2 regions of the Thalassotalea sp. PS06 genome follow, and region 1 is predicted to be linked to the other one. Evidence: predicted binding sites of a transcription regulator. Region 1 holds the regulator's gene; the other holds the start of a gene.

Region 1 (11,265 bases):
CCATTGCCCTGGATGCCTGCATCTGCAACTTTCAATGCTAACATCAGTAATGCCGCAATCCCTGCCGCTACGAATAAACCAACCATTAATTCAATTTTTTTTGACACCATGTCAATTCACCAATTTTCCTAACTTTCAATAACGCATCAAGCTACCTTAGCTGGTAAACATCAATGCCGTTAAAATAAAATCTAAACCTAAAACGCAAAGCGACGATTGCACTACGGTTGCCGTTGTCGCGCGACTAATGCCCTCAGAAGTAGGCACGCAATCGTAACCTTTATAGACGGCAATCCAGGTAACAACAAAAGCAAACACCACGGACTTGATCACGCCATTGAGAATATCATTATACAAGTCTACCTGGGCCTGCATAACAGACCAGAATGTCCCTTGATCGACACCTAACCAGTCGACACCGACTAAGTGAGCGCCGAGAATACCAACCGCGGAGAAAATCGCCGCAAGCAAAGGTAAACTGATAAAACCGGCCCAGAATCGTGGTGCAATAATCTGGCGCAACGGATCAACCGCCATCATTTCCAGACTACTCAACTGCTCAGTAGCCTTCATCAAACCTATTTCAGCGGTAAGTGCAGAACCTGCGCGACCGGCAAAAAGCAATGCCGCGACAACAGGCCCCAGTTCTCTTAATAAGGATAATGCTACTAATGGTCCTAAACTTGCCTCGGCGCCAAAGCCTACCAATATGGTATAGCCCTGCAACGATAACACCATACCGATAAACGTACCCGACACTAAAATAATCACCAGAGACAACACACCTACTGAATATAGTTGCGTCATTAATAACGGCATGCCTTTTCTTGGTGAAGGCCGATGTACGATTGCTGAAAGCAACATCAACATGGCTCTTCCTAACCCGGAGATAAGGGCAATGGTGTTGTGCCCTAACCTTTGAAAATATTCTAACATCCTTATTATTTTCCTATTAACTGCTTGGCGTAAGGCTCAGCCGGAAAATGAAACGGTACCGGACCATCATCTTCACCTTTGATAAACTGTTGTACCAGTGGTGATTGTTGCTGTCGAATTTCGTCTGCGGTGCCATGACCGATAATTTTCTGTTCGGCAATGATATAAATATAATCGGCGATGCTCATGACCTCAGGAACATCGTGAGATACGACAATAGAAGTTAACCCCAGGGCATCATTGAGGTCACGAATCAGGCGAACGATGACGCCCATGGAAATGGGATCCTGACCGGCGAATGGCTCATCGTACATGATAAGTTCAGGATCTAAGGCAATAGCCCGGGCCAGAGCCGCTCGTCTTGCCATACCACCGGAAAGCTCAGAGGGCTTCAAGTGCATAGCGCCACGTAAACCAACCACTTCAAGTTTCATCATTACCATCTTTTCAATGATGTCTTCGGGCAACTTGCTGTGCTCGCGAATTGGAAATGCGACGTTGTCGAAAACCGTCATATCGGTAAACAAGGCGCCTGATTGAAACAGCATGCTCATACGCTTGCGGCTTTCATAGAGATCATGGCGAGAAAGTTTATTGATGTCGTTGCCGGCAAACTCGATGTTACCCCGGGTTGGCTTTAACTGCCCGCCAATAAGTTTCAACAAGGTAGTTTTACCGATACCACTAGGGCCCATGATAGCCGTGACCTTGCCCTTCGGGATCGTCAAATTGATGCCGTTATAAATACAGCGTTGTTCACGATAGAACGACAGGTCGTTGATATTTACCAGATTATCCGTCATAAGGTAGCGAGATGTGTTCTCATTATCAGTTATCCAAACAACAGGATTCTACCTAAGCAGAATCGCCGCTGCAGCTTTAAATCGTAATAATTTGTAAACTATATCATTATTGAGCAGCAAGTGACCATTTCATCAATGATATAAGTTAGTTCGATTAAATCGATTGAATAGATCATTTAGAACGTTGAATTATTTCATCGAATGATAGCAAATGTCGGGTCACCGACCTGAGAATTCAAGCCAGTGACAACGATAGTTGTGAGCAATAATGCTAAGTGGAAGAGCATGACAGAAATTTTTGCATCAATCTCTTAGCGATTTTAAAACCCTGTAAGTGGATAGATGAATTAATTTTCTTTAAGCCAGACATCAACACATGGTGACTTTAAAAGTGATAACCAATTCGCCAGATTAACGCATCACCGTAATCGTCAACGCCAAGTTTATTAGAAAAGTAGCGATACTGCAGGCCGACATAAAACTTTTTCGAAACGTCATACCAGAGCCCGAACGCGCCATTCAACCCGGTATCACCGTTTTGGTAATCGGCATATTCGTGGTTGCGGGCAAACTCTATTTCATTCCAGTTAGTCAGCATAAAACTGGCACTACCAATATTGAAAAACCATCCCAGGTTCCAGCCCAACATTCCGCCGTTGTAACCGGAAATATTGTTACCAAATGGATCACTGAATGGTGAGGTAACATGATGGAAGCCCAGAAACGGTTTGAACCAATAGTTATCGCTACTCCACCCCAGATAACCAAAACCAAGTACCCGATTCTGTTCATCGACAAAACCACCAGATTCAGAATAATCATAAACCTGCCCGTATAAAGTCAGGTTGGTATGAACTCGGTAATGAGCGCTTGCTTTGAATGCTTGAGATCTGACTTCCGCGTCCTTATCTAATTTCTCCGCTTCCATAAAGCCATAAGCTTCGCCCCAGTCAAAGGTTATCCCGGCCTCTATTCCCCAGGTTATGTGGTCGTCTCGATCTTCGCTGACATCGATTCCATTATATCCCTGAGTCCCCTGTTTCCAGGATAAGTAATCAACATAGGTATTGGCGAAACCAAACTGATACTCAGCAGTAGAACCAGAAAACGACGCAAGTGTTGTCAGTAAGATAAGCGTTTTTCGCATTGAGCACCCTGGATATCGAATGATTAAAGCGTTGATTTATTGATTATTAAACGGATACCACGGCGGTTAAATATAGTGCGGCCGTATTTACAACTATCCATTCGCTAATACTAGCTGCAATTACGAAAAATCTTACCTTAGGTCAATGCCTTATTGGTCAAAACATGTACATTTTGTCGTTCTGATATGATTTTTGTGAATTTTACCCGGTTTATGCTTTTCATTTTGATGCTGACAAGCGACAATTTAGACAGCGAATATGGAGTACTGAATGTTCACAGAAATACTAATATTAATTATCTCACTGGCTATTCTGGTCTGGAGTGCTGATAAGTTTGTCTATGGCGCAGCTTCGGTCGCCAGAAATTTAGGAATCGCGCCGATGATTATCGGCTTAACCATTGTGGCAATGGGCTCTTCCGCTCCGGAAATGGTTGTAGCGGCAACGGCAGCCCTGCAGGGAGCACCGGATACCGCAATAGGTAACGCCATTGGTTCGAATATTACCAATATCGCATTGGTATTGGGTATAACCGCAATATGTAAACCTCTTCTGGTTTCTTCTTCAACCCTAAAACGAGAAATCCCGCTCCTACTTATCGTTACCTTTTTCGCCAGCGTGATGCTTTATAACCTTTATTTCAGTTTTGCTGAGGGTCTGGCACTATTGATAGGGTTCATTCTGTTTATCACCGTGTTGGTAATCATTTCCTTGCGTCAGAGCAAAGAAGAGCGAGACAAAGATCCAATGCTAGCTGACGCAGTTTCGGAAATACCCGAAGACGTTGGCACGATGGCAGCTTTGTTCTGGCTTATCCTTGGGATGACATTGCTCCCCTTGAGCGCAAACTTTCTGGTAGATTCGGCCACTAGTATCGCCAAGGATTTTGGCGTTAGTGATTTGGTCATCGGCTTGACCATCATCGCTATTGGCACCAGTTTGCCTGAATTAGCGGCTAGTGTCGTCAGTATCATCAAGAAAGAGGATGACCTGGCACTAGGCAATATCATTGGTTCAAATATCTTTAATATTCTCGCCGTACTGGCAATTCCTGGACTCCTCTCACCAGGTGATGTAGATCCACAGGTTGCCAGTCGCGATGTACCTTATATGATGGGGCTTACCCTACTTTTATTCTTCCTTTGTTTCAGTTTAAAGGGTAAATTTGTTATTCGACGCATTGAAGGCGGTATACTAGTTGCCGCGTTTATATTCTATCAATATCTGATTTTTTCCCAGATGGCATAGATAATGGCCGAATAAGGAATCCATATGACGTCTAATAACGAATTTATTGAGCTCGCAAAGCAGGTCATTGCCATAGAGCAAGAGGCCGTTGCTAACCTGGATCAATACATTGACGAGCGTTTCGCCAATGCCTGCCAGTTGATTTTTAAAACCCGCGGGCGGGTTATCGTTATTGGCATGGGTAAATCCGGGCACATTGGTGGCAAAATTGCCGCGACGTTGGCGAGCACAGGCACTCCGGCATTTTTTGTACACCCGGGTGAAGCCAGTCATGGTGACCTGGGGATGATAACCAGTGACGACGTGGTGTTGGCGATCTCCAATTCTGGGCGCACTAATGAAGTGCTGGCAATAATGCCGGTATTAAAACGTATTGGCTGTAATATCATTGCCATGACGTCTAATCCTTCGTCAACTTTGGCAACCCTTGCAGACGAGCATATCTGTATCAGCGTACCTAAAGAAGCTTGTCCGCTCGGATTGGCGCCGACTTCGAGTACCACGGCGACATTAGTAATGGGCGATGCTATAGCGGTAGCACTATTAAATGCTAAAGGATTCAGCGCTGACGATTTCGCCTTATCCCACCCAGGTGGCAGTTTAGGGAAACGGTTATTATTACGCTTAATCGATATCATGCATACCAAAGAGCGGTTACCGGTTGTTCGAGAACAAGCAAGTATCAAGGAAGCATTATTGGAAATGTCAGAAAAAGGTCTGGGCATGACCGCGATAATAAATTCCGAAGGGGTTCTGGTTGGTTTATTTACAGATGGTGATTTGCGGCGTATTCTCGAAACCGATGTAAACATCCATTCCGATACCATCGTTGAGGTAATGACTAAAAATCCAATTGTTGCTAAACAGGATATGCTTGCCGCTCAGGCGTTGAAAATGATGGAAGATAAAAGAATCAATGGCTTAATCATTGTCGATGAGCAACAGCGTCCAACAGGTGCAATGAACATGCACGATATTTTAAAAGCAGGAGTTTTGTAAACATGGCTGGATCGCAAACCGATACCTTATATGGACCGGTTGAAAGCAGAATTTTAAAGATTGCCAGTAAGATCAAATTGCTGGTGTGCGATGTAGACGGCGTTTTTTCCGATGGACGCATTTATTTAGGTAATGACGGCGAAGAACTGAAATGCTTCAATACCAAAGACGGGTTTGGTATCAAAGCATTGCAAAAAGCCGGGGTTGAAGTTGCTATAATCACTGGACGAACTTCAAATATCGTAACCAATCGTATGACCAACTTGGGCGTAAAACATCTGGTACAGGGAGAAGAAGATAAGCTTCCGGCGATGAAGAAAATTATGGAAACCTGTAAGGTATCCATGGATCAAGTCGCATACATCGGTGATGATGTTCCAGATATGCCTTGCATTATCGAAGCGGCGCTAGGCGTTGCGGTTAGCGATGCCCACCCACTGGTGAGTCAGCACGCTAACTACATCACCTTTTTAAATGGTGGGTGCGGCGCTGTCCGCGAGCTTTGTGATTTAATCATCCAGGCAAAAGGGGTAAGTGCTTCGGTGATAGGAAAAAGTCAATGACCCGTACACACGCCATTTCAACATTAATTTTCGTGATCGCCCTGGGTATTTACGGATATATGCAATGGCAAAACGCCAATATGCTTGATGCTCTATTGGCAACTGATGAAGAAAAGCCCGATTTTATCGCTAATGATTTACAGACCAGTAAGTTTGATAGTGATGGTAACCTGAGTCATACCATTTATGCGGAGCAAATGAGTCATTACGCCAACAGCGAAGAGACTTTGTTTAAGCATCCTTCTTATACCTTATATCCAAATGATGGCACGACACCTTGGAATATTTCTGCAATTGAAGGTAAGTTAATCTCCAATCAGGAATTGCTGCTTCAACGCCGGGTCAGAGCGGTTGCCGACCAGGGTGACAACTTTATTTCAGAAATCCACTCAAAAGCGTTACAGTTAGATTTAATTAACAATACTATTAGCTCGGATCAGACCATCATGATCAAAGGTCGTGATTTTACTATGTATGGGTCCGGACTGTTCGTCGATATCGACACGACAAAGATGACAATAAATGAACATGTACAAACCATCTACAAGAATCAATAAACCACTTTGGTCCCTGTTATTATCCCTTGTTGTGCTGATGCCTTCAGCACACGGTGCGCAATCCGACTTTGAACAGGAAGTGGTAATTCAGGCCAAACGTCAGGCCAGCGATTTGAAGAATAAAATCGCTAGGTACCTCGATGATGTAAAAATAACCCAGGGTAGCCTTACCATTACCGCTGACGTTGTTCAGGTTGTCAACGACCCGAAAACGCAGAATAAAAGTTATCAGGCCAAGGGTGAACCAACCCGCTTTAGTCAGCGTCTGGATGACGGCAAACTGATCGAAATCGAAGCGGAGGAAATTACCTATACACCCAGCACCAATACCCTGGTTATCAAAGGTAATGCTAAAGTGAGCCAGGAAGGCAGCATGGTTCAAGGTGACATCATTACCTACAACATGGTGACAGAACAACTCACAGCAGAAAGTCTTGATGATACGGTGACCACCATTTTGCAACCAGAGAAAAAGGACGAGCCGCAAAAGTCAGGTAGCGAACAACAACCTGAAGATGAACAGCAACAGCCAGAGCAGAACGAAGAACAACAGCAGAACACTGAGTCAGGTGAGGAGCAATAGCGTGGCAAATCGTTTAGAAGCCCGTCACCTGGCAAAATCCTATAAAAATCGTCAGGTGGTTAAAGATGTGAGCCTCGCGGTGAGTGCCGGCCAGGTGGTTGGATTGCTTGGTCCAAATGGTGCCGGAAAAACAACGTCGTTCTATATGATTGTAGGTCTGGTTCCCAGTGATTCCGGTTCCGTTACTCTCGATGAGGAAGACCTGACACTTTTGCCGATGCATGAAAGAGCGCGGCAAGGTATAGGTTACCTGCCCCAGGAAGCATCAATTTTTCGCAAACTCTCGGTGCGCGACAACATCATGGCAATATTACAGACTCGAAAAGATTTAGATAATGATGGTCGTGAAGAAAAACTGGAAAGCCTGGTTGAAGAGTTTAATATAGGTCATATTATTGATAATACAGGGCAAAGTTTGTCTGGCGGGGAACGTAGACGCGTAGAAATTGCGCGAGCTTTAGCGGCTGACCCGCACTTTATTCTCCTGGACGAACCCTTTGCGGGTGTCGACCCTATCTCCGTTAGCGATATCAAGAAAATTATTCTGCACTTAAAGCAACGCGGTATTGGTGTACTCATTACTGACCATAACGTCCGTGAAACTCTCGATGTTTGCGAACATGCTTATATTGTTAGTCGCGGCGAATTGATCGCCGAAGGAAACGCCGAACAAGTATTGAGTAACCAGCAAGTACGCGATGTCTATCTAGGTGAGAAATTCACGCTATAGTTAAATACGGAAGACATAAATTTTGATTATTGGAAGAAGTAAGTAGACTCAGATGAGACCCAGTCTCCAGCTCCGAATGGGGCAACACTTAACCATGACGCCGCAGTTGCAGCAAGCGATCAAGTTGCTGCAACTATCGACGCTTGACCTGCAACAGGAAATCCAGGAAGCCCTGGATAGCAACCCGTTGCTGGAAGTCGACGAATCAAGCCTGAATGCTGACAGTGACAATTCTGAAACAAATAATCTTGACTCGCTTGAAGCAAGCAGTAACGTCAATGGCGAAGGCGACGAAATCTCTACCAGTGATGCCCTGAAAACCGACAATATCCCTGAAGAATTACCTACCGATTCACAATGGGAAGATTCTTATAGTGCCTCGGTTTCGTCCGCAAGTTCCCAGCCTGCAGATGACAGTTACGTTTTTCAGGGTGAGACCAAAGATTCAATTCAAGACCACCTGCTGTGGCAAATGGAACTAACCCCATTTTCTGAAACCGATAAATCCATCGCCATTGCCATCATTGATGCCATTGACGATAAAGGTTATTTGACCATCAGCAGTGAAGATGTATTAGAAAGCCTGGGCAATGATGAGGTCGAGCTTGATGAAGTTGAGGCGGTACTTAAACGTATCAATATGTTTGATCCTATCGGTGTTGGGGCTCGCTCAATTGCAGAGTGCCTGATTATCCAGTTGAATCAATTTGCCAAAGATACCCCTTATCTGGAAGAAGCGAAAATGCTAATCGATAAGTATATCGATTTATTGGCGATACGCGATTTTCGACAAATCATGCGCAAAACCAAGCTCAAAGAGCCACAACTCAAAGAGACCATGCGTCTAATCCATTCTTTAAACCCGCGGCCGGGTGATGTCATTAATGAAAGTGACGACCAATATGTTATCCCAGATGTTAGCGTGTTTAAAAAAGGTGGCCGCTGGGTGGTAGAGCTAAACGCTGACAGTGCGCCAAAACTGGCAATCAATAACCAATATGCAGCCCTTGCCCGCTCAACATCTTCCAGTGATAGTCAATTTATTCGTTCTCATTTACAAGAAGCGAAATGGTTCATCAAAAGCCTGGAATCACGTAATGATACCTTGCTGAAAGTCTCCAATTGTATCGTTCAGCAACAACAGGCATTTTTTGAATATGGTCCAGAGGCCATGCGCCCTATGGTCCTGAATGACATCGCCGAAGCCGTTGATATGCACGAATCAACCATTTCCCGGGTTACCACTCAAAAATACATGCACACCCCACGGGGCATTTTCGAATTAAAATATTTCTTCTCCAGCCATGTCAGTACTGAAAATGGCGGCGAATGTTCATCCACTGCGATCAGGGCACTGATTAAAAAAATGGTGGATGCAGAAATACCAAGTAAGCCACTAAGCGATAGTAAAATTGCCGACCTTCTTGCCGATCAAGGCATTAATGTCGCCCGTCGAACTATTGCTAAATATCGGGAATCCTTGGCAATCCCGCCCTCAAATCAGAGGAAGAGCTTACTTTAACAGCCAAAACCGTTCTGAGGAGCCGAAAAATGCAAATTAATTTGTCAGGTCACCATGTTGAGATTACGGACTCTTTAAAAGGATTTGTGGATAGTAAATTTGAAAAGCTAGAGCGACATTTTGACCACATAAATAATGTCTATGTGGTACTGACCGTCGAAAAACTCCAGCAAATTGCCGAAGCCACCGTCAATGTAAATGGTGGCGAAATCCACGCTTCCTCAGAACATCAGGATATGTATGCCGCGATAGATAGCTTAATCGACAAACTCGATCGGCAAGTGATTAAACACAAAGAAAAAATATCGAAACATTAACTATATAACCCAATGAAATTAGAACAATTATTATCCCCGGACTGTACTGTGTGTGCAGTACCGGGAACCAGTAAAAAGGGTGTGCTACAACAAATTAGTCGAATCGCGGCAAATGCGTTTAAAAATGCCACGGAAAAAGAATTATTAAACGCCTTGGTTGCCCGGGAAAAGCTGTCCAGTACAGGTATTGGTAAAGGTATCGCAATTCCCCATGGGCGCTTACAGCAGCATCAGCAAATCATTGCCGTTTTAGTGACGACCGAAAAACCGGTTTCGTTTGATGCAATTGACGACCAACCTGTAGATATTTTCTTTGCGCTTTTCGTTCCCGAAGACCATTGCCAGCAACATTTGCAAACCCTGGCAGCCATTGCTGCTTTTCTTGGGGATAAAAGCAATGCTAAGCGCTTGCGTCGGTGTAAAAGCTCCGAGCAATTATTTAAGATAGCCACGGGTCAGGAAGACTAAGGAAGCTTCAATGAAATTGCTAATCGTCAGTGGCCGTTCAGGTTCAGGTAAGTCCGTTGCATTGCGAGTACTTGAAGATCTTGGTTATTACTGTGTCGATAATATACCGGTAAACCTGTTACCGGCATTAACCCATACGGTAATCAACGATTACGATAAAGTAGCGGTGTCTCTCGATGTGCGTAACTTACCAAGTAACCCAGAAGACGCCCGGGAAATTATCAATTACCTGCCAAATACCGTTGAACTCAACGTCCTTTATCTCGACGCCGATGATGATGAATTGATTCGCCGCTATAGCGAAACCCGCCGCCTACATCCATTGATCAAGAAAGATATGGCTCTTGATCAGGCGATTGAAATGGAGAAAACCCTTCTCGAACCTGTCGCCGAACGCACCGATCTGTATATTGATACCTCAATGCTTACCCCCCATCAACTTGCAGATATTGTTCGCGAGCGGGTGCTTGGTTCAAAGACCGGAAATATGGTTATTGTCTTTGAATCCTTTGGTTTTAAAAACGGTGTACCTAATGATGCCGATTTTGTCTTCGATGGGCGATTCCTGCCTAACCCATTTTGGGAACAAGACCTCAAGCATAAAACCGGCGCAGATCAGGAAGTAAAAGATTTCTTTGCCAGTCAACCGATCGTCACCAAGTTCATATGGCAAATCAATAGTTTCCTGATGACCTGGTTACCGCATCTGGAGCGTAACAACCGCAGTTACCTCACTATTGCCATCGGTTGTACCGGTGGACAGCATCGCAGTGTTTATATTGCCGAAACCCTCGCCAAGCATTTTGATAAGCAGGAAAATGATGTGCAAATACGGCACCGGGATCTCAATGAAAAATGAGTAAATATCAGCAGAAAGTCACCATAGTTAACAAGCTGGGTTTACATGCAAGGGCAGCAACGAAGCTAGCTAAACTCACCCAAAAGTTTAGCGCTGCGATTACCTTACAACTCGGTGATAAACACGCTCAGGCCGACTCGATAATGGCGTTAATGCTGCTAACCGGCAGCCAGGGTAAAGAAGTATTAGTAACTGCGGAAGGTGACGATGCAGAGGCAGCATTACAGGCTGTTTGTCAGCTATTTAGCGATCGTTTTGACGAACCGGAATAAAAATTCCGCTCCGACCATAAAATAGCTGAACATCTCGTTAACATAAGATACACTTGCCCTAACCAACTAAATAAAATCATTAAGATTTTTAATCGATCGCTTTTGCGCAGAAAAGCAACAAGTTAGACCGCAGCTCAGGGTGATTCATGCCAGAAACTTCAGAGCAAGAAATTAGTCAACAACGTTTTTTGGAAATCAATACCGCTCTACAAAGTGGTATGTTCGTTTACGTCCGAAAAATGTTTCAGACTATGCCTCCT
Region 2 (11,265 bases), 1.5 Mb from region 1:
ACTTATGTAGGGATTGTGGGAGCCGGATTTTTCACTTGGAGGAATGAGTACCTAGTTGATTGAATCAGCGATTGTAACTAGTGCCGTTTCATATGCCCTGACCTGGGTTTCGAGCTCACGGACATTGTTCTTGTCTATCTCAGGTAGTTGCGCTTCAATGGCCCGCAATTCTTTTTCTTTTTTACGAATCACCGCTTCTGATTGTTTGGTGACTTTCTCAAGTTTTTGCTGCAGTGTTTCCAGCTCACTAAAACCTGCCTGTTTAATTTCAACGTCAACCATGACAGTTTCGATTTTTCGCGCTTCTTTTTCGATTTCCTTAGCTTTTACTTCAAGTTGCTGAGCGATTTCTTCAAACCCTTCGGTGTCTTTTTTGAGTTTTTGTTCCGATATCTTCAGCTTATTCTGAATTGAGGTCAGCTGATTTTGCTGCTCTGCGGTTAAATCTCTCCAGGTAAAGGTCTTGCCGTTTACATGAAAAATTGTCTGTTCGTTACTATCGTCATTGCCTGGATTGACAACCTGAATATGGTTTTTGCCAGTAATTGCTGATGTTACCTTAGATTCTGCAGAAACAGACGTTGCTGCGACTAAACTAAAGCTAATAGACGCGGACGCCAACACTGACAGCAAAATTTTATTTGATACCAACATGATATTTTCCTTGGTTTGTTGATTTACGTTATTTTTAAAGTCGAGCGAGTAAGCAAAAAAGTTTGTGTTTAAGGAATTAATTAATGGAAATAGCGACGAAAACTAGCCTGGTTAGGTGGGTGCTAGCGCTTTGGTTTATGGCTATGGCCGCAGGTTGTAGCGTTAATCATGCACCACAAGCAACGACGACGGAACAGCCAAATACGACTCAGGTAATGGTGATGATTTACTTTGGCATGGCCGAACATGACGGAACACCGATATCTCAGCAGCGTTGGCTGGAGTTTGAGAAACATGAATTAGCCAGGCATTTTGAAGGTTTTACCTTATTTGATGCGAAGGGCTACTATCAGGGACAGGCTGAAGTCAGTAAAGTCGTTTTGATTATTATTAATAAATCTCAATTAGAGACGGTTAAAAATATCGCTGATAGTTACCGTCAGCAGTTTAATCAACACTCGGTTATGGTGACCGTTTTCAACCTGCAACAGTGGCATTTTATTAAAGGTGATTAAATCGATTTAAATTGCCTGCGGGCATTATCGTAATAGCAACCGGCCTGTTGCAGTCTTGCGGTTACGGTTGTTTCATCTAACTGCAAACGCTGGCAGGCCATGGTTAAGTCCGTTTGCTCATTTCTCATTTTCATATTAAGCAGGCTGAACAGTACATTGATGTCCAAATTCTGATGAATCTTCATTACATGTGTCCTTTGATGATTTGCTCATAGTTTTAGTCGACCAGACCTTTTCGTGGATATGGTATGCGCAGGTATTTACCAATGGCTCAATGGTGGCCACCAGACTACCTAATAGTAAATCTCCAGTTAGTAAATACGTTACCGCAAAAGCGACGGTAAAGTGAGTGATAGCGAAGCTCATGGTTTTCTTCATGGATTTAACCTCAGTGCAAAAGTTCATTGTCGTATAACGGCGGGATAAACAATATTGAATTTTTAAGATGTTGAGCTTCAGATAAACCGAACATGAAAAGTTTGTGTCGGGAATCTTTACTCCAATAAAAATTGGTAATTAAGCTCGCTTTCGAATGTACTGATAACCTCCTGTTTATCAGCATAATTCCCATTTCTTTAAATTTTGGCGCGGGAAATGCATCGGTTGTGGTGCCATCCTTTTCGATAATAAAGATTTTCCAGGTAGCACAGTTTGTACGAAAAGATAGGGCTCCCCATGCAGTTATTACTGGGGAAGATGTAACTGCAATAAATAGTGTTAGATGTAATTGGTCGTACAATACTAATAAAAATTCTCCATTTATGTCTTTCGAGTAACTTCTAATGAATCGAGGGGCAACCTATGAAACTTCTTTCTAAATTTTTAACCGCAGGCTTGCTTGCATTTTCTTTTAGCGGGGCTAACGCTGCCGTCGTTGAAGGGCAATCTGACTTCATTGAAAATGAAGATGGATCGCTAACGCTTATCTTCGACTTGGTATCGGCTGATATCGACGGAGAAGGTGATGGTCTGATGTTCACTTATGTTAGCGAAGAGGCGTTTTTCACTGTAGAACTGTTGGTAACGGGTGGTGGTATTGTAGTACAAGATTATCCAGCAGACGGTGGTTTAGGTCTGTATAACGGTGCTGATGGCGACAACTTGGCTGGTGGTGAAAGCCTGACTTTTGAATTTCCTTCTTTAGGGGAAATTGAATTTATTAATTTAGTCAGTATTTCTTTTAACGGTTTGATTGTTGGTGACGGTCACCAGGAATTAGCAGACGGTATGGTAACCGTAAATGGCTTTAGCGTTGATGCTTCAGACTTTTCACTCACTGGACAAGGCATGTTGCCTGATGGTGGATTAGTGAAGAGCTTCGACGTGTCAGCTACCGCAGATTTTACCGGTTATGTGGAGTCTATTACTTTTTTCATTGAAGAAGATCCGCAAGGTATCCCAGAACCCGGAACTATATTGTTAATGTTATCTGGTTTACTTGGCGCGAGATTCATCAAGTACCGAAAATAAGCTAATTACAGTTGCAGAAGTTTGGCTTAGCCAACTTCTGCTTAGCTGTTATTTTGCTTACATATTTTGTACGTTATCCGCCTTAACACCTTCTTTAACCTTGTTCTCTACTTTATCATCCAACAATTGCTCATGGGCTATGTCTTCATCAATCCTAGGGTCGAGTGTCGCTGCTAGCGGCGATGAACTTAAATCGGATGTGGTTACCACAAACTCACTGTTTTTCGGGTTTTCGCTACGAATTCTTGTGTTCATAGATATCAGCAATACCAACAGTAACGTGGCTACGCCCGCCATAATGGCGTAAAGCAGCGAATATCCAAATATATCCATAGTTCTGGCAATGATAGGAGTACCAAACCCTGCACCAACACCAAAAGTAACAAGTAGTGCGGAAGATACACCAACTCTGTCATCCTGACCGACTCTGGAGTTTGCTAGTGCAGAGGCTAGCGGATAAAGGGAGAATGCGAACAGACCGAATAAGGTGCTTAGCATAATGCCATGGAGAAAATTAAAAGGCAGAATGAACATCGCTCCGCATATTAGCGCCAGACAAAATACATTAATGCGGATCAGCCGACTGCGTGAAAATTTATCTGATAAATACCCCATAGGCCATTGCGCTAACAAGCCTGCAAATACGGTAGCACTCATAAACCAGGCAATTTGTTGGGCGTTAAAACCTGATTCTTTCATTAATACCGGAGATAAGCCGTAAAAGCTGGCGATGATCATACTTGAAAGTAAAATCGTGGTTAATGCCTGAGGCGTTTTCGACCAAAAAGAAAGCACAGTTAAATGCGTTGGTTTTAGATGAGATGGGTGAATTCGTTTGGTGGTTGCAATAGGGATAATGCATAAAGCAACACAGATAATCACCAGCAACAAAGGTTCACTTCCAAGGTCGGGAAACAATGAAATGGTATATTGGCCGATGACCATTCCCAGATAAGCGGTAATCATGTAATACGCAAAAACTTTGCCACGCTGTTCATGCTCTGCTTGTTCATTAAGCCAGCTTTCCAGCACCATGAAATTACACATCATACCGAGGCCAAACACGAAACGAACCGTCAACCAGATGACAATATTGTCGCTTAAAGCATGGGAAGCACAACAGGCGATAATAAGACCGGTACTGGCGGCATAGGCACGAATGTGACCGACTTGTTTTATCAGGTGGAAACCGAACTTAGAACCCGCCAACAACCCTGTATAATAGCTGCTCATTAGCAGGCCAATCCAAAAGGCATCGACATTATTAACCGTTAGGTAAAGCGACAGGTAAGTGGTCAGCAAACCTGTGCCGATGGCCAGAAGCAGGTTACTAAAATAAAGGGATAGGAAGGATTTCACTGTTATTTGTTAGCAAAAAGCGCACGGTAGGTTAAAGCTTAGCTTAAAGAGTTAAGCTAAGCTTGTTTTCGTAAGAGGACGCTGTCGGTGAAGACGCCGTCGTAGGCAACAGGCTTTTTCCTTACAATCACATTGCAACGCCACCCTTTCAGCTTCGCTGAAACTCCACCTTCAAAATCTCATTTTGACTCCACCTTCGTTAGAGTCCCTCTTCTTACTACCGCCCCTCAGGCGAAACTACGCTGCGCGCAACAAGTAATCAAACGCGGATAGCGACGCTTTTGAACCTTCTCCCATGGCAATAACAATTTGCTTGTATGGTACGGTTGTCACGTCTCCACAGGCGAAAATGCCAGGTTCTGAGGTTTGTCCTTTTTCGTCAATGATTATTTCGCCAAAGGCATTGCGCTCGACTAAACCATCGACAAATTCCGAATTCGGTACCAGTCCGATTTGTACAAACACACCATCAAGGTCGACATCGACAATTTCTTCACTATTGCGATCCTGGTAACGGATACCGGTGACCTTGCTGCCATCACTGAGTATTTTTTCGGTTTTGGCACTTTTGATGATAGTGATGTTATCGCGTTGTTCGGCTTTTTCGACCAATACTTTATCGGCTTTCAATTCTGGTAAAAATTCAAATAAGGTTACGCTTTTAACCATGCCCGCTAAATCGAGAGCCGCTTCGACACCTGAGTTACCACCACCGATTACGGCGACATCTTTGCCTTTGAAAAACGGCCCATCACAATGCGGACAATAAGCAACACCCTGGCCGATGTTTTCTTTTTCGCCTTCAACACCCAGCTCACGCCACTTGGCGCCAGTAGCGATAATCAGAGTTTTGGTGGTTAACACTTCACCGCTTGAGAGCGTTAAGGTTTTGATATCACCTTTTTCGATTTTATCGACGCGAATATGCTCTTTAAGATTAATGTCATAATCGTTCATGTGGCTAATCAGATTGCCTGTTAATTCCGTCCCTGTGGTTTGCGAAACGGAAATCAGGTTTTCAATACCCACAGTGTCTTTTACCTGGCCACCAATACGATCGGCGATTAGCGTTACTTTCAAACCTTTACGGGCACTGTAAATGGCCGCTGAAACTCCCGCCGGGCCGCCTCCGATTACGGTTACGTCCTGAGTCGGTAACTGCTCGGTGTTTGCCGGGGATTTCAACTTGTCCCCAAGGTGCTGTTGTAGTTTTTCAATCAACACTGCGGTATCAACTTTACCGTTGGCAAACGGTTCGCCATTGAGGTAAACACTCGGTACCCCTTGGATGTTGCGCGCTTCGATAAGCTCTGGATACAAGCCGCCATCGATCATTTCACTACTAATATGCGGGTTTAATAATGCAAACTGATTTAATGCCTGAACGACATCCGGACAGTTGTGACATGACAGGCTGACAAACACTTCAAAGTGCAGGGGCGCTGAAACGGATTTGATAAGGTTTTGCAAACTGCTATCAAGTTTTAATGACGTGCCTGATGATTGCAGTATTGCCAGGATCAACGAATTAAATTCGTGACCGGCAGGAATGCCTGAAAAAATCACGCCATTAAGCTCATTGTCAACTTCCAGAGCAAAACTAAGTGGACTATTTAACCCAGAGTCAAACGTATCCGTTCGCCATTTTAAGTTATCACTGACCGAACACAGTTTTTCTATGAAATCCTGTAATTCCTGACGTTTAGGGTGGTCACCCGGCTGCAAAACCAGAGTGACGCTGTTTGCCATGTTTTTAGTGTAAGCCTTTAAAGCATTTAGAATATCGTTATTTAGCATAGGTTTTACATCCCGGAAAAGTAGAAAGGTAAAGCGGGCTTTTCGGGCCCGCTAGCTAATGAATGTGCGGATAGTGGCGTTTAGATTTTGCCAACTAAGTCCAGGCTAGGCGTTAATGTTTGTTCACCCTGTTCCCAGGCTGCCGGACATACTTCGCCGTCATTAGCACGCACATATTGAGCCGCTTTTACTTTACGAACCATGTCTTTAGCACTGCGTCCGATACCACCGTTGTGAATTTCTGCTACCTGAATAATGCCGTCAGGGTCAGCCAGGAAGGTACCGCGCATTGCCATATGATCTTCTTCGATCATCACATCAAAGCCACGGGTGATGTGACCGGTTTGGTCGCCGAGCATCGGGAATTTGATTTTGCCGATAGCGTCGCTGGTGTCGTGCCAGGCTTTGTGAGAGAAGTGAGTGTCAGTAGAGACCGCGTATACCTCAACACCTAATTCCTGAAGCTCAGGATACTGGTTTGCCATATCTTCTAACTCGGTCGGACACACAAACGTGAAGTCCGCTGGGTAGAATAAAAAGATTGACCATTTGCCTTTTACGTCATCGCTGGTGATGGTTCGGAATTCACCATTGTGAAATGCTTCAGCTTTGAAATCAGGGATAGATTGGTTAATGTTAGCCATTGTTGTTTTCCTCGTTAGCTAGATGGAATTAATCGTTAATGTCGGCTCGTTCCGACTCGATGGGTAAAGATTAAAGGGATGGGGTTGATTAATAAAATTAATTAAATAGAATTTAATAATCAGTTTTATTGAACTAAAGGTGGAGTCTTGATTTCTCTTAAACAAATTAACTATGCCCTGGCGGTGGAAAAATACCTGCACTTTAAAAAGGCTGCCGATCATTGCGCGGTGTCTCAATCTGCGCTCAGTACCGCTATCAACGAACTTGAAAAACAATTGGGCGTAACCGTCTTCGAGCGCGACAATAAAAAGGTTCTTGTTACCGAGCTGGGGAAGGGGATTTTACAGCAGGCGCGGAAAATAAAGCTTGGCGTTGATGAGCTGTATGTAATGTCGCAAATGCACAAGCAGCCATTGTCGGCTCCGATAAGTATCGGTGTGATACCGACCATAGCACCTTTCCTGTTGCCAAAAGTATTACCTGGGGTGCGGCAAGAATATCCGCAATCGCAACTAAAAATTGTCGAAGAGAAATCCCATGTATTAGTGGATATGGTGCGTCGTGGAGAATTAGATACGGCGATTCTGGCGTTGCCTTTTCCCCATGAAGGTTTGATAGCGTTTGAGTTCTGGCAGGAAGATTTTTACTGGGTGACCCATGAGCAGGATGAATTAGCGCGGCTTAAAGAAATTCGTTCTGAAGAGATGGATTTGTCGCATTTATTATTGCTCAAAGACGGTCATTGCTTAAAAGATCATGCCTTGGCGGCCTGTCATATGCCCAGTAGCCAGAGTGACTCAAGCTTTAGTGGCACCAGTTTGACGACACTAGTACAAATGGTGGCGGGTAAACTGGGTAGCACGTTAGTGCCTGAGATGGCGCTTGATTCGCTGGTTAAAAACAGTGCTGAGCTTCGAGCCGTGCATTTGGATGAGCCCGGACCGCATCGAAGATTAGCATTTTTGATCCGACCTAATTATGTAGGTACTCAAAATATCGAGTGTTTAATCCGCAATTTTCGTCAGCAGTTGGCTGGTAAAGTCTGACATGCATCGGTGTCATGGAAATTTACAGTTACTCAATAGTACTAGCTACTCGATTATTTGCTTGGATACAACTTATTGAAAAAATGTAAAAAAATCAGCCATCGTAAAGTTGGTTTGAATCGTGCTTGTAAAGCGGGAATACAAAGTTTAGTGATAAACGATCCTTAAGGTTTATAACAGTAATAATAATCTCCGTGGGTAGTTGTCATTGATTATTTCGATGCAGGAGATTCCATGAAGCTTTTCAAAAACTTATTTGTCGCCGCAGTAATTACCCTGTTTTCAGGAGCTAGTTATAGTGCGGTGATCCCAGGCCAAACCGATTTCCTTGAAAACGAAGACGGTTCCATCACCCTTATATTCGACCTGGTATCGTCAGATATTGTTGGCGAAGGCATGGGCTTATCTTTCACTTATTTCGGCTTGGAACTGATTGTTACCAGTCAAGCAGTTGTTATTCAGGATTTCCCTGCAAATGGCGGACTTGGTGTCGATAGCGCCAATGATGGAGATAATCTTGGAGCCGGAGACGTGCTCATTCTGTCCTTTAATGAAGATGTCACTATCACGGGTATCAGCTTCAATGGACTGATGGGGCAAGATGGCCATCAGGAAATGGCTGATGGTCTGGTTTTGGTTAATGGTGGAGTTCTCGATACCTCTATGTATTATGTCGTAGGTTCTGAGCTAATGTTGCCAATTGCAGGTAGCGTATTTACCATTGCCGGTGCTGAAAATCAGTTCACCGGATATCTGGAATCTTTAACCTTCTTTATCGGTGAACCACCACAAGGCATTCCTGAACCTGGAACTATGCTGCTTCTTGCCGGCGCTTTACTGGGGTTCGGCGGTATGAAACTGCGCCGTAAATAGACATCTACTGCCGATAAATCGCGATAGAAGTACAGGTGAAACCCTTCGACCCTTACCAGTCTATCCATCAATACCAGGATGCTTCAAGCTTGGCGGATGCGCATACGCCGCCAAGCGCCTGGTACAACCAACCAGCTATTCATCATCTCGAACAACAAACCGTATTCCACCATCAGTGGTTGTTAGTCGCCCGGGCTGACGAAATTGCCAATGACGGTGACTATGTCGCTATGCAGGTTGCTGGACAACCGATCATTATCGTCAACTCTAACCATACGACTCGCGCTTTTTACAACATCTGTCGACACCATGGCGCCATGTTGAAAGGCAATGGTAAAGAGACGACAACTGGAAGCTGTAGAAAACTGGTATGCCCTTATCACGGCTGGACTTACAACCTGGAAGGCCAATTAGTGGGCCATAGAGAATTTGCTGGCGTTAACAACTTTAATCAGGCAGATAATGGTCTGGTGGAAATTCACTGTAAACAATATTGGCACTGGCTGTTTGTATGTTTTGACAATGACGCACCGCCATTATTCACCACCGACTCTGCAGTTGAGCAACGGCTCGATGAATTGAATATGCTTGACTGCCAGTATTATCAAAGCCGCAAGTATCAGTTGCAGTGTAATTGGAAAGTTTATGTCGACAACTATCTTGATGGTGGTTTTCATGTGCCGGTTTTACACCGAGGGTTGAGTACGGCATTAGACAACAGTCGCTATCGCATTGAAATTGTCGACAAGGCTTGCTGGCAATCATGTCCGACTAAACCTTCCTCAGGAGATATTGGCCAGGTTCGCAAGGGTACGGCTAATTATGTCTGGCTTTATCCGAACCTGATGTTTAACTGTTATCAGGGCGTGTGTGGGGTTATGCGGGTCTTTCCCGTTACCCAAGACAGCTGTGAGGTTGTGTTCGACTATTACTTTGCCGACGATATCGATGCGAAGTTCAGAGCTAATAGTGTTGCCGTAGCCGATAGCGTGCAACAGGAGGATGCGGATATTTGCGAATCCGTGCAAATCGGTTTAAATAGCCGCGGCTTTGATACCGGGCGCTTATCGGTGAGCAAAGAAGCCGGCGAACATCTATTTCACCGGCTACTTTATCAGGATTTAATCAGGGGCTGTTGACCTGAGAATCGGCTACCTTCTGCGGTTTTTGTTTTTGCAAATACCAATACATAGGAAAGCCGGCCAGCAGCAGAATCAGACCAAATATCACCGTTTTCAATCCGATGCTATAGACTATCCAGGCAGAAAATATCGCGGCAAAAATGGTGATTATGGAATTTACCGGGGAATATCTGGGCGTTGATTTGTCGGACATTTTTAAGTGAGCGATGGATGAAACCAGATAAGGCAATACGGATGTTAATGTCGATAGCAAGATCACAATCGTAAATTGATCGATCAGACTCTCATTGTAATTCATCAATATCAGCACACTGACTAACAGGGTAGAGATCACGATACCGTTAGCCGGCGTCTGAAATCGTGATAGCTTACCGAATGTCTTAAGAAACATATTTTCTTTCGCCGCTGCTAAGGGAATTTGAGCGACTGCCAAGGTCCAGCCATTTAATGCGCCGAAACAGGAGATAACGGCGCAAATGGCAATGAGATAATAGCCGGTATCACCCCATAAAAATGCGGCAGTTTCTGCATACGGTGCGTTCGACTGTTGCAGTGTTTCCGGTGGAATAATGCCCAGGACTGCAATAAATCCGAAGATATAAACGATAGCACTAATCATGGTTCCAATAAGCGCCGCTCTTGGCACATTTTTCTCCGGTTCTTTGATTTCACCGGCAATATTGTTTGCCGCTTCCATACCCACAAATGCCCACATGGTTAATGCTGCCGTTGCTGTTAATGCCGAGAAATTCGATTGTTCACTGAGATTTACCGGAGTGAAATGTTCGGGATTAATATAAAACAGACCAATAAAGGCAATTGCCAATAATGGTAATAGTTTGAGCAATGTGGTGAGCAGCTGGACCTTGCCGGCTAGCTTAACGCCGCGAATGTTTACCAGGGCCAACCCCCAGATAAAGCCTAAGGTGGTTAACATCGATAACAGGTTGGATTGTTTCAGAACCGGGAAAAATACGGTGAGGTAACTCACCAGGGCAATAGCGATTGCGGCATTAGCTGAGACTACACACAGCCAATAACCCCAGGCGGTAAAAAAGCCTGTGAGGGGGCCAAAAGCTTGTCGACAATACAGGTATTGACCACCTGAACCGCGGATATATTGCGATAATTTCGCGAACACATAAGCCAGCGATAGCGAGCCTAATGCGGTAAACAGCCAGCCACCGAGGCTGATGCTACCAAAACTAGCCAGTGATGCTGGTAGCAAGAATACACCGCTGCCGATCATGCTCCCGGTCACGATCGAGGTGGCTGTCCAAAATCCAAGATTTGCTTTACCTGTAGAACCTGATTCTTTCATCGTTAAACTTATTGTTATTTTTTAACCAGATTAAAAGGAAGGGCACTTAAAGGCAAGTTACGGTGCGGAGGCATCGTAACTTTAAAAGGTGACAGACTGGCGTCGAGATAGAAAGTACTCACTTGTCGTACTTCCGGGTGACAGACTAACGTCGAGATAGAAAGCCCTCTGTTTGTCGTACTTCCGGGTGACAGACTAACGTCGAGATAGAAAGCCCTCTGTTTGTCGTGCTTTCGGGTGACAGACTGGCGTCGAGATAGAAAGCCCTCTGTTTTTCGTGCTTTCAGGTGACAGACTAACGTCGAGATAGAAAGCACTCTGTTTGTCGTGCTTTCGGGTGACAGACTAACGTCGAGATAGAAAGCACTCTGTTTTTCGTGCTTTCAGGTGACAGACTAACGTCGAGATAGAAAGCCCTCTGTTTGTCGTGCTTTCGGGTGACA

Evidence for each region. Region 1 encodes sigma-54, which starts transcription at its own class of promoters, with help from an activator protein. Its sites were predicted from a motif close to GTTGGCACGNNNNTNGNNT; they were not measured.
Region 2: a site for sigma-54 is predicted at 1,751-1,769, ahead of FNC98_RS12590 (PEP-CTERM sorting domain-containing protein). Genes of this name have one in related genera too.

Annotation. Positions count from the first base shown of each region.
Region 1 covers NZ_CP041638.1:551,960-563,224, reverse strand. The annotation lists gene mlaD (outer membrane lipid asymmetry maintenance protein MlaD) at 1-110, opposite strand, end outside; gene mlaE (lipid asymmetry maintenance ABC transporter permease subunit MlaE) at 157-936, opposite strand; gene mlaF (phospholipid ABC transporter ATP-binding protein MlaF) at 942-1,739, opposite strand; gene FNC98_RS02445 (outer membrane protein OmpK) at 2,125-2,886, opposite strand; gene FNC98_RS02440 (calcium/sodium antiporter) at 3,158-4,135, shown strand; gene FNC98_RS02435 (KpsF/GutQ family sugar-phosphate isomerase) at 4,160-5,134, shown strand; gene kdsC (3-deoxy-manno-octulosonate-8-phosphatase KdsC) at 5,137-5,697, shown strand; gene lptC (LPS export ABC transporter periplasmic protein LptC) at 5,694-6,254, shown strand; gene lptA (lipopolysaccharide transport periplasmic protein LptA) at 6,220-6,837, shown strand; gene lptB (LPS export ABC transporter ATP-binding protein) at 6,839-7,567, shown strand; gene FNC98_RS02410 (RNA polymerase factor sigma-54) at 7,620-9,089, shown strand; gene hpf (ribosome hibernation promoting factor) at 9,119-9,406, shown strand; gene ptsN (PTS IIA-like nitrogen regulatory protein PtsN) at 9,419-9,874, shown strand; gene rapZ (RNase adapter RapZ) at 9,885-10,733, shown strand; gene FNC98_RS02390 (HPr family phosphocarrier protein) at 10,730-11,005, shown strand; gene mgtE (magnesium transporter) at 11,152-11,265, shown strand, end outside.
Region 2 covers NZ_CP041638.1:2,838,979-2,850,243, reverse strand. The annotation lists gene FNC98_RS12610 (hypothetical protein) at 52-654, opposite strand; gene FNC98_RS12605 (DUF3574 domain-containing protein) at 738-1,169, shown strand; gene FNC98_RS12600 (DUF4250 family protein) at 1,166-1,303, opposite strand; gene FNC98_RS12595 (DUF2061 domain-containing protein) at 1,305-1,547, opposite strand; gene FNC98_RS12590 (PEP-CTERM sorting domain-containing protein) at 1,971-2,639, shown strand; gene FNC98_RS12585 (MFS transporter) at 2,697-3,998, opposite strand; gene ahpF (alkyl hydroperoxide reductase subunit F) at 4,236-5,795, opposite strand; gene ahpC (alkyl hydroperoxide reductase subunit C) at 5,876-6,439, opposite strand; gene FNC98_RS12570 (hydrogen peroxide-inducible genes activator) at 6,587-7,486, shown strand; gene FNC98_RS12565 (PEP-CTERM sorting domain-containing protein) at 7,721-8,359, shown strand; gene FNC98_RS12560 (aromatic ring-hydroxylating oxygenase subunit alpha) at 8,395-9,498, shown strand; gene FNC98_RS12555 (amino acid permease) at 9,485-10,822, opposite strand.